3 regions of the Paenibacillus sp. FSL F4-0097 genome follow, and region 1 is predicted to be linked to each of the others. Evidence: riboswitches for the same ligand, from Rfam matches in the RefSeq annotation. Region 1 holds a riboswitch; each other region holds the start of a gene.

Region 1 (4,415 bases):
GACTTTCAATCCAAAAAAATGATAGAAACTATTACTTAAATCCTCTAAAATGGCTTCCTCTGAGCGAATCGCTTCCATTTCATCAACTCCTATCTATTCAAAGTATAAAAGAAGAAGCCGCCAATGACGACTTCTTTTAGATATTTCTTTTTAGCAGAAAAAGTTATCTATAAATGAGGCTCCCGCCTTGGAGAAACTCTTGCGCCTTCTCTTGCATTCCTGATTCAATTCTCGTCGTATTACGGATATTATGAGAGATCTTCATACTGCAAAATTTCGGCCCGCACATGGAACAAAAATGAGCTGTTTTAGCGCCTTCCGCAGGCAATGTCTCATCATGATATTCTAGCGCTCGCTCAGGATCTAACGATAAATGAAATTGATCACGCCAACGAAATTCAAAACGGGCTTTCGAAAGAGCATTATCCCGGTCTTGTGCTCCTTTATGCCCTTTCGCCAAATCTGCGGCATGAGCCGCTATTTTATAAGTAATGACCCCTACACGTACATCTTCCTTATTAGGCAGGCCAAGATGCTCCTTCGGAGTTACGTAACACAACATTGCTGTACCGAACCAACCAATCATCGCTGCACCTATAGCAGAGGTAATATGATCATAACCAGGCGCAATATCTGTAGTCAGTGGACCTAATGTATAAAAAGGGGCTTCGTTACAGGTTTCAAGTTGCTTATCCATATTCTCTTTAATCAAGTGCATCGGCACATGTCCTGGACCCTCTACCATCACCTGTACATCATGACTCCAAGCTATAGCTGTTAATTCACCTAACGTCTCTAACTCGGCAAATTGTGCTTCATCATTCGCATCAGCAATCGAACCCGGACGTAATCCATCGCCTAGGGAAAAAGAAACATCGTACAGCTTCATGATTTCACATATCTCTTCAAAATGTGTATATAAAAAGTTCTCTTGATGATGCGCAAGACACCATGCCGCCATAATGGAACCACCTCTTGAAACAATGCCAGTCATACGTTGTGCCGTCAACGGGATATAACGAAGCAGAACCCCCGCATGAATGGTAAAATAATCAACCCCTTGCTCCGCTTGCTCAATGAGCGTATCACGGTACACTTCCCACGTTAAATCTTCCGCTTTCCCATTCACTTTTTCCAACGCTTGATAGATAGGCACCGTGCCAATAGGAACAGGAGAATTACGGATGATCCACTCGCGTGTCGTATGGATGTTTTTACCTGTGGAGAGATCCATTATATTATCTGCACCCCAGCGGGTGGCCCATCTCATCTTCTCTACCTCTTCCTCTATGGAGGAGGATACTGCGGAATTTCCTATATTGGCATTGATCTTCACTAAAAAATTGCGTCCAATAATCATCGGTTCACTCTCTGGATGATTGATATTCGATGGGATGATGGCGCGGCCGCGGGCTACTTCATCTCTTACAAATTCCGGTGCCACATTCTCACGAATCGCAACGTATTCCATTTCCGAAGTAATAATCCCTTTGCGTGCATAATGCATTTGAGAGACATTACGCCCCTTTTTCGCTCGCAAAGGTTTTCTATGGAGCGCTGGAAACACTTCCGCCACAGCTTTTCCCGTTGCATTCCCGTTATCTTCAGGCTTCACGGTTCTTCCTTCGTACGCTTCCGCATCCCCTCGTTCCTCAATCCAGCTTAGACGATTGGGCTCTAACCCCTGACGAATATCAGTATGAATATTAGCATCCGTGTAAGCCCCGCTTGTGTCATAGACATGAATTGGGGCATTCTCCTCTTCGCCGTCTATGCCCGCAGTTGGACTAAGTGAGATCTCCCGCATAGGCACCTGTATATCAGGCCGTGAACCCTTTACATACACTTTTTGACTTGCTGGAAAAGCTGATAGATTGATTGGATCGTTGTTCAATTCGCTTGTCATCTCAATTCCTCCTATAAGGTGATTTGATCAAGCGGAGACGGTCTACTCCCCACACATAGAAAAGGCCACATCTGTATAAGATGCGGCCTTAGAGTAGACAAATAGAAATAGAGCTCCATTTCCTCCGCTGGCATTATCCAGATCAGGTTTGACGGTCGATAGTTATAACTATCCTCTCAGCCTGGTCCCACCAAGCTCCCGTGACTATATAATTGCTACTTCAAAGTATAACCGAAAAGAGAGAATTATCCAAATCTACTCAAATGTGAGATCAATGTATACGTTAGTTTAACACCAATACCCCAAATCCTTCCAGAAGCACCTCGCCCGACAATGTTGTGCCGCTCAGTAAATCTGTTTTGGTCTCACGAAGATGGATCGTGACAGGAGTCTCACTATAATTAAGCAAAAAAGCATAACTGGAAGAAGCTCCGGTACGGACTTGCAGCTCTACCTCTTCTGGGAGCTCCAGCCAATCTGCTGGCGATTGTAGATCAATTAAATTTATGATCTCAGCCGCTGCCTGTTCATTAAATACGGCTCCGTAATACCAAACCTCACCCTTGCCGCGACGATTTTTAGTTACCGCCGGTTTTCCCGCATAATAATCAGAGGCGTAAACCGCCATCACTTCAACCGAAGCTTCCTCTATTTTGAGAATATCATTAAAGTCATCTGCTCCTGTAACGACTTCGGTCACGCCCGACCAGCTAATTGTTGTTGGCTGACGACTGCCCTTAACCATTGTGAATTCTTCAACTGTGATCCCGCATTGATCCTTAGCAGTACCTGGGAAAGGACGCATATAACATTGACCGCGCTCATCCTTATAGCCAGTTCTACAGCCGAAGATCAGTTTGCCGCCTTGTTGAACATATTCATCCAGCAGAGACGCTGTCTCATCTGTCATAATCGCTGGGTGAGGATAGATAAGCACGTCGTACCTTGCAAGCTCCTCCAGCGTTGTTTTTTTGCGCAAATAGAGCACGTCATTCGGGATATGCTTCCGCTGAAGAGCCTTGTACCACTCCTTATTGCTCTTCCACATAAACGGGCCATGCCAAACATCGTATTCTCCATCCCACTCATTGTCATAATCACGAACAATAGCAACGTTAGCCTGATTATGAGTACCGATAAACGCTTGACCTGCTGCTGCCAGCTCCTGACCGATCTGCCCCGCTTCCCGCACTCTCCGGTTAGGCTGATTATGATAGTCATTGATTCCATGCCAATAAATTTCATTGCCCATCGTAGCTGTCCGCCAGCGGAAATATAACACCATATCTGCCCCATGAGCGATCGACTGATAAGTCCATAACCGCATCTGCCCGGGCTTTGGAGAAGGCATATCCATCCGGTTCACCCAGCCACCCGGGCCCGACTGCTGCTCCATAATGCAGAAATTCGGGGATATCGAACGAACAACAGATAACGACAGTCCCCAGCCTCTATCATTCAGCGGATTCCGCTCATTCGGGTCATAAAAAATAGTAGAGAACTGAGGATAGGAATCATAGCTGAAGAAATCCAGCAGTTCATCCGTCATTTCATGGCTATCGAGATGACCGAACAGACCGTTCGTGGTTACCCATTGCTTAGGGGCAAGTTTACGAATGATATCCGCTTGGTTTTTGGCAAAAGAAATTGTATTGTCCGAAATAAACCGTTTTTCATCCAATGCCTGATGAGGATTGGGTTGCTTCGGTACTGGAGTCGGACGTGGAAGATAGACCTGAGACCAGTCACTATAGCTTTGATTCCAAAAAACAGCTCCCCATGCCTCGTTCAAATGCTCAAGCGTAACATATTTCTGCTGTAGCCATTCCCGGAAGGCCTTATGGTCACTCTCCGAATAAAATTCACTGATCTCACAGTTGAGCTCATTATCAATTTGCCAGCCAACTACACCCGGATGATTGCCGTAATGTTCAGCCATTTGTTCTGCAATACGTGCACACAGTTCCCGGTATTTAGGACTGCTGTAATTATAATGGCGGCGCATGCCATGCTGAAGTGTAACACCTTCGTAGGTTACATTTAATACTTCTGGATATTTATCAGTCAACCAAGCTGGAGGCGTTGCCGTCGGAGTACCAAGTACAACCTGAAGACCATATTTATGTGCTAGATCAATCGCCCGATCAAAGAGCCCGAACTGAAACTCCCCTTCTGTGGGTTCAAAAATAGACCAAGCAAACTCCCCCATCCGAATGATCGTAAAGCCGAGTTCACGCATCCGGCGATAATCGTCCTCCCACATGTTTTCTGGCCAGTGCTCCGGATAATAACAAACGCCAAGCTCGAATTTTTCAGTTGCGACAGGTTTCTTCATCATTACCTCCAAAGTATTAAAAATATGCTTTCAATATTTTATAATTCTATTGTAGTATCAATGATAAGAGGTCTTATATAACAAAATATTGCTATCATATAACAATCTTGCGTTTATTGCCTTAATCCAACTTGCGCTCTGTTGCGCTACAGAAATGGGTGCTGCCAAACATGA
Region 2 (4,415 bases), 2.9 Mb from region 1:
GACAGCCGCGTTCAGGTGCATCCAGGCGATTCCGGTAGTTTCTTTTAGGCCCTTTAACATGCAGCTTTTTGTAAGTCTCCTGGTGGTAAACCTCTTGGTATAGTGTTAATCCATCCACGCCTGCTTGAAGAAGCTCTTTATATTCGGCAGTCGATAGAGGATTTATCTCAATACTGACGGAGGAAAAAAATTCTCTAAGTACAACTACACAATCCTTAATATATGAGACAGGATTCTCCCGGCGCGATTCACCAGTCAAAATGAGGATATGCCGCAGACCTGTAGCTGCAATCTTCTCAGCCTCCCTGCGAACCTCCTCCAAGGACAGCTTTTTACGCGGAAAATCATAAATGGAGCTGAAGCTGCAGTAGGTACAATGATTCACACAAAAATCGGCAAGATACATCGGTGTGAACAGCTGCATCGAATAACCAAAATGTGCACGGGTCAGTCGCTGAGCAGCTTGCGCCATCTCCTCTAGCAGCGGCGTTGCTGCCGGAGAGAGCAATGCCAGCAAATCATTTTCGTTCAGCTTGTCTTTTCCAAGCGCCCGCTTAACGTCATCCTCCCGGAACTCCTTCCACAGCTGCTCATATGGATACTGCTCCAAGCGGGCCAGTGTGTCAAAAAAGCTCATGCTAATCCTCCCTCCTTTGGTGAACCTATCAAATTCAGTTCAGAAATCCAGTCAACGGTGACGAAGCAAAAGCAACTTCTTCTACAGGACCGAGTCCTGCCAAATAAGCTTTGCGGCCAGCGGATATCGCCTCGCGGAACGCTTCCGCCATGACGAGCGGATTACGTGCCGTTGCGACAGCCGTATTAAGCAGAACAGCAGCGGCCCCCATCTCCATTGCTTCCGCCGCTTCCGAGGGCTTGCCAATTCCGGCATCTACAATAATCGGCAAATTCACTTCTTCAATAAGAATACGCACAAGCTCCTTGGTGCGCAGGCCGCGATTCGTCCCGATCGGCGCACCAAGCGGCATCACAGCAGCAGCACCGGCATCTCTCAGACGTAAAGCAGCCGAAAGGTCCGGACTCATATATGGCAGTACTACAAAACCCTCCGCCGCTAGAATCTCTGTAGCTCGTATGGTCTCCAGATTATCTGGAAGCAGGTATTTCTGATCATTGATCACTTCGATCTTCACCCAGTTCCCCAGTCCCGCAGCTCTTGCTAATCTCGCAATACGGACTGCCTCCTCCGCTGTACGCGCTCCTGAGGTATTAGGCAGAAGAGTCATGTGGCCGGGAATGTGGTTCATGATATTTTCTGCTCCACCTTCCGGGTCCACTCGGCGAAGCGCTACAGTAATCACCTGAGAACCAGAGCTTGCGATCACTTCGGGGATCAGAGCATTCCGGCTATATTTTCCGGTTCCGATAAATAATCTACTAGTTAATTCGATGCCTCCAATATGTAACGGGTCATGCATGAAATTACCTCCCTTTGGTTCTTATAAATTTCTCAAAATTCTATACCGCTCCATCTCAACCCCCACCAACAAAGTGCACCAGTTCCAAACGATCATCCTCGCTCAGAGCAGTACTTTCATAATTCTCCTTACTGACAATTTCTCCATTCAGCTCAATGATCATCAGACGACCCGACCACTCAGGAAGACTGATCAAATCAGCTATAGTTTGAATACCACCAGAACACTCTGCGGATTTCCCGTTAATCAACAGTCTCATTCTGAATCACCCCCTTCGCCTATGCTTTTACCTCCCGGCTATGAATGAACCGCCTTATGAATAGCTTTGGCGGCCTCATAAGGATCATCCGCTCCGCAAATTCCGGACATCACAGCAATTCCTGCCGCGCCTTGCCTAATGATCTGCGCCGCATTAGCGGGACCAATTCCGCCAATCGCAATTACAGGAATAGAGCTAGTCTTCACCGTTTCTGCAAGCAGCTCTAACCCACGTGCGGGCAGCCCTAGCTTGCTCGCCGAGGGAAATACATGGCCAAACAAGCAATAATCAGCTCCCTGCTCTGAAGCATTCGCCGCTTCTTCCGGAGAATGAACCGATCTCCCCAGCCAAAGCTGAGGTGCAATTCGCCGGGCTGTAAGCGGGCTCAGACTGTGCCCAGCCAACTGAACACCCGCGGCACCAGCTGCCAATGCTACATCGATCCGGTCATTGATTATCAGTTTGGTAGCGGGTATACCGGCAGCCAACAGCTCCTGTGCCGCAGAGAGCAGTTCGCGTGCTGGACATTGCTTCTCTCTTAAGTGAATATAATCGACCCATGTCTGCACCGTGACAGCCAGTTCAACAAATTGTCTCAACAGCTGCTTGCCGTCTGATATTAGATGGATCTCAGCTTGTACCACTCGCGATCTCCTCTCTCTCACTTCCCTGTAGGCCAGTAAAAAACAAAAAAACTGCCCCCGTAAGGAAGGCAGTCAGAATCTGTATATAGACGGTACTACAAATAGCCCGACAACAGAAATTCGTTCTCCACTTCCCTACGCTGGTCTTAACCAGATCAGGTTCAAAGGGTCCGGAAATCCATTCCGTCTCAGCCAATCGGCACCCCTAGTGACATAAATATACAATTTTAAAATGCTAACGTGGTTTATAGTAACATATTTTTTTATTGAAATACACCCATTTATTCACATTAGCTGTACTAATCTAACCGTTTACTACCTCGCCACCATTTACATGAATAACCTGTCCAGTCACATAACTGGAATCGTCAGAGGCAAGATATACATAGGCTGGCGCCAGCTCCTCTGGTTGTCCAGGCCGTTTCATAGGCTGCGTGCCTCCAAACTCGCTAACCTGCTTCGCATCAAAGGTAGAGGGAATTAGCGGTGTCCAGATTGGACCTGGTGCTACACCGTTTACCCGTATGCCCTTCTCCGCCAGATTCGTGGACAAAGATCGTGTGAAACTCAGGATAGCTCCTTTAGTTGATGAATAGTCCAGCAGCTGCGGGCTTCCGCGATAAGCGGTAATTGAAGTTGTATTTATAATTGTAGATCCTGCTTTTAAATGAGGCATAGCTGCTTTTGTTAAATAGAACATCGCAAATATATTCGTACGGAAAGTACGCTCTAGCTGCTCGGAAGTAATATCCTCGATCTTAGCTTGCGGATGTTGCTCCGCCGCGTTATTGATGAGAATATCAAGCTTTCCTAAGCCCTCTACCGTCTGTTTAATAAGATCCTTACAGAATTTCTCGTCACCGATATCACCTGGAATTAGGATACATTTGCGGCCTTCCTGCTCGACCTGACGTTTAGTTTCCTCTGCATCTGAGTGTTCATTAAGATATGAAATGACCACATCAGCACCTTCTTTAGCAAAAAGCACAGCAACTGCACGCCCAATTCCGCTGTCTCCACCGGTAATCAACGCCGCCTTGTCTTGCAGTTTACCTGCTGCTTTATAATTTGCCGGCTCGTATTTGGGCAGCGGCGTCATTTCACTCTCAATCCCTGGCTGATGATGCTGCTCCTGTGGGGGTAAGGTTTTTGTAGCTTGTTTATTATTGCCTGACATCTTCCCTATCTCCTCTCGTTAAGTAAATTGATAGTTAACTGATCATCTTAGGATGGCACAACAATGCACGTTTATACGCTGGGTTTGTCATTTTCTTAAATCGCTTTACGAATCTTACTTACCACAATGCAAGTAGAAATAAACAACCGTGGATGTAAACTGCTGTAAGTGGAGAGGACTTCACTGCATACAAAAAGGCACAGCATCGCTGCTGTGCCTTGAATTGTTCACCCTAACTATTTCAAAGAAGAAACATGATTTTCTGCATTCACTCCATGTTCCAGTACCCACATAAAATAAAGAGCTTTAGCTGCTTTCTCCCGGGTCACTATGGCTTTAGGTTCTAGTTCTGTCCCATTGACCATTTGGCCTCTAGCAATCCCCACTTCAGATCTAATAAGCCCTAATTCATAAGCACTTTTCACTTTTGAAATTAAAAAAGGAGAAATGTCCGCCGTATCAACCAGCTGCTGCCAGGATACAAGTGGATAGTACATCGCTCCTCTAGCTCCTGGATCCAGATTGAAATCATAACCAGGATCTCCTGGCACTACTGCTGTGCCGTTATAATCAGTCATGTACTTAGGTTTATTAGCAAACTTTACTTGGTAAACATCATAGAGAATAGCACCCATCGTTTCACGTGACAGCTTACCTTTCGGATAATAGGCAAGATCTGATCTTTCCACTTTCATTAACTTAGAAATACTGCGTGTGAATTCAGCAACTGTCATCTCCGTATCTGGCTTAAAATTCCCTTGACGGTCTTTGCCCATTACTCCCAGCTGGATTAATTTTTCAATTTGATTGCGGTAATAAGCAGCTTCCCCGGTCGTCGTATCATTAGTTATTTCCGGAAAAACCTTATCCCAGTTGCCTGTTAGTGCCGCATGCTT
Region 3 (4,415 bases), 3.3 Mb from region 1:
ATAACCACTGCTGAACCTTTTCCCAAGATGTCGGGTCTTGATATCCAAAAGATTGATCGCCAGCATTCATCAGCGGCAGCAGAATCTCAAGACTTTTTTTCTCAATCTCCTTGTCGAGCGGTGAAGTTGCATCTTCATGTGCAACCAGTAAATCCAGGGCTTGTTCAGGATTCTGCTCCACAAATTCCTGTCCTTTTGTAATGGCATTTAGAAATTTTTTAAAGTAGGCTTCAGAATTTTGCAATCCTTGTTCGCTGGCCACCAGCACAAGCTCATAATAGTCAGGCACTCCGTAATCCGTTGGATTAAGCGAAGTGACCGGATGTCCCTCTTTTTCAAGGATTAGTTGTTCATGGTTGATGAACCCGCCCATTATTGCGTCTACTTGTCCAGTAGAGATCGCAGGGATGAGGTCAAAACCTACGTCAATCAGCTTGGCGGATGAAGGATCGCCTCCATCACTCTGGATCATTGTCCGAATCATCGCTTCATAGAGCGGAATGGAGGAATAGCCGATTTGTTTTCCCGCGAGCTCTTTTGGACTATGAATACTGCCAGCCTGAGGAACCATCAGATGATTCAGTGGATGCCGCACGATTGCTGCAATCGAACGTACAGGGATTTTCTCGCCGCGTGCCATAAGTACCTGAGGCTGATAACTGAGCGCTAGATCAATTTGATTCGCTGCAACAAGCTTTAGGGAATCATTGCTGTCTGCAGGCATTTTGATCTCGACATCCAAACCTTCCTCTTGGAAAAAACCTTGCTGTTGCGCAGCGTATAGAAAGGAATGAACGGCATTGGGATACCAATCAAGCATAATCGTCAGCTTGTGTGACTGCTTATTTTCGGTATTGGAGGGATCGGTTTGGGAGTTGTTATTTATCTTGTCTGCCTTCCCGCAGCTGCTTAAGAGCAAAAGTGTGCATACTAGAAATACAGAAATAAGTCCTCGTTGTGGGGATTTTAAATGATTCATTGGTTTGATCCTCTTTTCTTTAAAAATAATTGTTCGAGTAAAGCTATCGCCAGAAAAAGCACCACACCAAGCGCGGACAGCAGAAATACAGCCGCGAACATTTCATCGCTCTGCATATTTCCGGCCATTCTGCGGCTGAAGTAACCGAGTCCTTTACTGCCGCCGAGCCATTCCCCGATAGTAGCTCCGATGACGCAGTATACAATGGACAGCTTTAAGCCAGAGAAAAAAGCAGGCAACGCCAGTGGAATTTGGGTTTTGACAAGCAGCTGCCAGCGGTTTGCACCAAATGTTAATAATAAGTCCTTGTAAGTCTGGCCACTTGTACGAAGTCCATCATATGTACTCACTACGACTGGAAAAAAAGCCGTCAAAAACACCACAGCCACTTTGCTCCACAGCGAATATCCGAACCACATAATAAAAATGGGGGATAGCGCAATTAATGGGATCGTCTGGCTAATGATAAGAAAGGGATAGATGGCCTTTTCTATGGGGCGATACAGGAACATTCCAGTGCCCAGCAATACACCACAAATAACAGAAAGGACAAAACCCACCAGTATCTCCTGTAACGTCGCCAATAAATGCTGTCCAAATAATAATTGCCTGTGCTCGATCAATGCGATTCCAATAGAGGAAGGTGCAGGGAGAATAAAGGCTGGAATCATGTGAAGGCGAACAGCTGACTCCCAGATTACAAGAATGAGCAGTACCAGAAGAAGGAAGGGACCATAGTTGTCTAGATGTTTTTTAAAAGGTATAGGTCGCATGTAATCTCCGCTCCAGCTCTGCACGCAGTGCTATAAACCGGGGTTCGTAGTTCATCTTATAATGTCTTGGCCTTGGTAAATCCACAACGATCTCCTGTAATTCGCTGTGCGCACCGCCAGATAATAAATAAATCCGGTCACTGAGCAATAGTGCTTCCTCCAGATCATGAGTGATGAGCATAATCGTCTGATTCAATTCACCCCATAACTCCAACAGCCAACGGTGTATCTCGCGTTTGGTCATGGCATCGAGAGCGCCAAAGGGCTCATCCAGCAGCATAAGACCACTTCCGCCTCCAGCCACTAAGGTGCGCAGAAATGCGACTCGCTGTTTCATTCCACCCGAAAGTTCATGGGGATAAGCCTTCTCTACATCTGCTAAGCCGAAGCGGGTCAACATTTCCCGAATCTGAGTGATCGTTTCTTGTTTATTGAATCTGGGCTTGATCTCCCAAGGCAAAAGGCAGTTGTCGAGCACTGTCCTCCAAGGCAGCAATAAATCCTGCTGAGGCATATAAGCGATCTGGCCTAAACGACTAGCGGTTGACGGGTGCGTAGAGAGTTTTATTTTTCCGTGAGTAGGTTCGAGTAAACCGGCAATCGTTTTGAAAAATGTACTTTTCCCGCATCCGCTAGCACCTACTACGGAGACGAATTCCCCTTGCCTGATATCCATGGATAGATCTGCGAATACAGGGGGTTGCTCAGATTCCGGAAAAGAGTAGGTTAGGCCTTGAATAGATAAAATGGTCGTGATGATCAAACCTCCTAAAATTTTTGTGGAGCGCCTAAACAAATAAAAACCCATCCATTTCCAGAGGAAATGAATGGGTCAAAAAGTTCATTCTGCATAATAACACTTAACATGCTTGATGAAAATTCTGCTCCACTTCCCTCCGCTGGTATGATCCAGATCAGGTTCCAAGGGTCCGGAGCTTGAAGCTCCGTCTCAGTCGGCCGACTCCCCTAGTGAAATAACAGGTCCATATTAATTTGTTAATAAATATACCATATCTTTCTGAGAAGTAAAGAGAGAAAGAAGTGAAGGATTAATCCAAGATTGGGTAAGATATAGGTAGGAATCTAGTTAATATTATAATTCCGATGTATATAATCGGAAAAAAGTATTGACGATCATGTGATGGCAGTGTACTATTCAATTTACCGGAAAAAATCCGGGTAGAGAGAGGGGATTTAATAATGAAAAAATGGAGTTTAACTATTATATTGGCGTTAACCGTGGTCCTTATAGCGGCTTGCGGCAATAATTCGAATACCAATACGGCTGCTGAACCTACAGCTGGAACGAATGGTGGAGCAGCATCTTCAGCGCAAAACAGTTTGGAGGCTGTGAAAGCCAGCGGCAAATTGCGGATAGGTACAGAAGGGACTTATGCGCCTTTTACTTATCATGACACTGCGGGGAAATTGACTGGTTTTGACGTGGAAATTGCTGAAGAAGTAGCAAAACGTTTAGGTGTTAAAGCTGAATTTTTTGAAACTCAGTGGGATGGTATTTTCGCTGGAATGGATGCGAAACGGTTTGATGTAATCTTTAATGAAGTTTCCATTAACGAAGATCGCAAAGTGAAATATGATTTCTCTGAACCCTATATCGTATCCAAAGCAGTATTGATCGTGAGCGAAGACAATGAGGATATTAAGACCTTTGCCGATCTTAAGGGTAAAAAAGCCGGACAATCCCTGACAAGTAACTTATCCGACATCGCTCGTGAGAACGGTGCTGAAATCGTAGCTACGGACGGTTTCAATCAAGCGATGGATCTGCTGACTTCGGGACGTATTGATGCAACTGTGAATGATGGCTTGTCTTATCTGGATCTAAAAAAACAAAAACCAGATGCAAAAATTAAAGTGGTTGATGAGATTCCTGAAGGATCACAAAGTGCCGCAGTATTCCTGAAAGGCAATGATGAGCTGGTGAAAGCGGTCAGTGATGCGATTACAGAGATGAAGAGTGATGGAACGTACTTGAAAATTTCCGAGAAATACTTTGGAGCTGACGTTTCAAAATAATACAAGGCTAGCAAGGCTAATTAAGCCTGGAAGCTAAAAAGGATGTCTGAATAATGGATGACCGCAAAATACAAATTTTCTTAGACACACTGCTACCCCTGCTAAAAGCCGGGGTGGCTTTTACCATTCCGTTGGCGCTACTTTCCTTTGTGCTTGGATTGATTTTGGCGATCCTAACCGCGCTGGCACGTCTTTCACCGTGGGTAATTCCGAAGCTAATCGCCCGTTTTTATGTGTGGGTTATTCGAGGAACCCCATTGTTAGTGCAGCTATTTATTATATTTTATGGTTTGCCGGCTGTTGGTATTGTACTCGACCCCTTCATTGCCGCCACCATTGGATTTACTCTTAGCGTAGGGGCTTATTCATCGGAAATCGTACGCGCTGCTATCCTGTCGATACATAAAGGCCAATGGGAAGCTGCCTTCTCAGTCGGGATGACTCGTGGGCAGGCTCTGCGCCGCGTAATTCTGCCACAAGCTGCGCGCGTTTCTGTACCGCCGTTATCCAATTCCTTTATTAGCTTGGTTAAAGATACTTCGCTTGCAGCGATCATCACCTATACGGAGATGTTTAGAACCGCACAGCAGGTAGCCTCTACCACTTATGAGCCTCTGCTGGTATAC

What was found. Region 1 has a riboswitch for thiamine pyrophosphate ahead of thiC (phosphomethylpyrimidine synthase ThiC). Riboswitches for the same ligand answer to the same signal wherever they lie in the genome.
Region 2: it holds a riboswitch for thiamine pyrophosphate, as region 1 does, so the genes downstream of both, MHH86_RS09675 (thiamine phosphate synthase) here and thiC (phosphomethylpyrimidine synthase ThiC) in region 1, are expected to answer to the same signal.
Region 3: it holds a riboswitch for thiamine pyrophosphate, as region 1 does, so the genes downstream of both, MHH86_RS13105 (ABC transporter ATP-binding protein) here and thiC (phosphomethylpyrimidine synthase ThiC) in region 1, are expected to answer to the same signal.

Annotation. Positions count from the first base shown of each region.
Region 1 is NZ_CP151965.1:6,192,863-6,197,277, forward strand. Features, by position in the region: gene MHH86_RS27770 (phosphotransferase) at 1-78, opposite strand, end outside; gene thiC (phosphomethylpyrimidine synthase ThiC) at 164-1,906, opposite strand; TPP riboswitch at 2,010-2,118, opposite strand; gene MHH86_RS27780 (beta-galactosidase) at 2,190-4,241, opposite strand.
Region 2 is NZ_CP151965.1:2,180,062-2,184,476, reverse strand. Features, by position in the region: gene thiH (2-iminoacetate synthase ThiH) at 1-637, opposite strand, end outside; gene MHH86_RS09685 (thiazole synthase) at 672-1,439, opposite strand; gene thiS (sulfur carrier protein ThiS) at 1,495-1,698, opposite strand; gene MHH86_RS09675 (thiamine phosphate synthase) at 1,737-2,342, opposite strand; TPP riboswitch at 2,458-2,559, opposite strand; gene MHH86_RS09670 (SDR family oxidoreductase) at 2,647-3,519, opposite strand; gene MHH86_RS09665 (GDSL-type esterase/lipase family protein) at 3,756-4,415, opposite strand, start outside.
Region 3 is NZ_CP151965.1:2,931,734-2,936,148, forward strand. Features, by position in the region: gene MHH86_RS13095 (ABC transporter substrate-binding protein) at 1-979, opposite strand, end outside; gene MHH86_RS13100 (ABC transporter permease) at 976-1,752, opposite strand; gene MHH86_RS13105 (ABC transporter ATP-binding protein) at 1,733-2,515, opposite strand; TPP riboswitch at 2,627-2,730, opposite strand; gene MHH86_RS13110 (amino acid ABC transporter substrate-binding protein) at 2,953-3,789, shown strand; gene MHH86_RS13115 (amino acid ABC transporter permease) at 3,843-4,415, shown strand, end outside.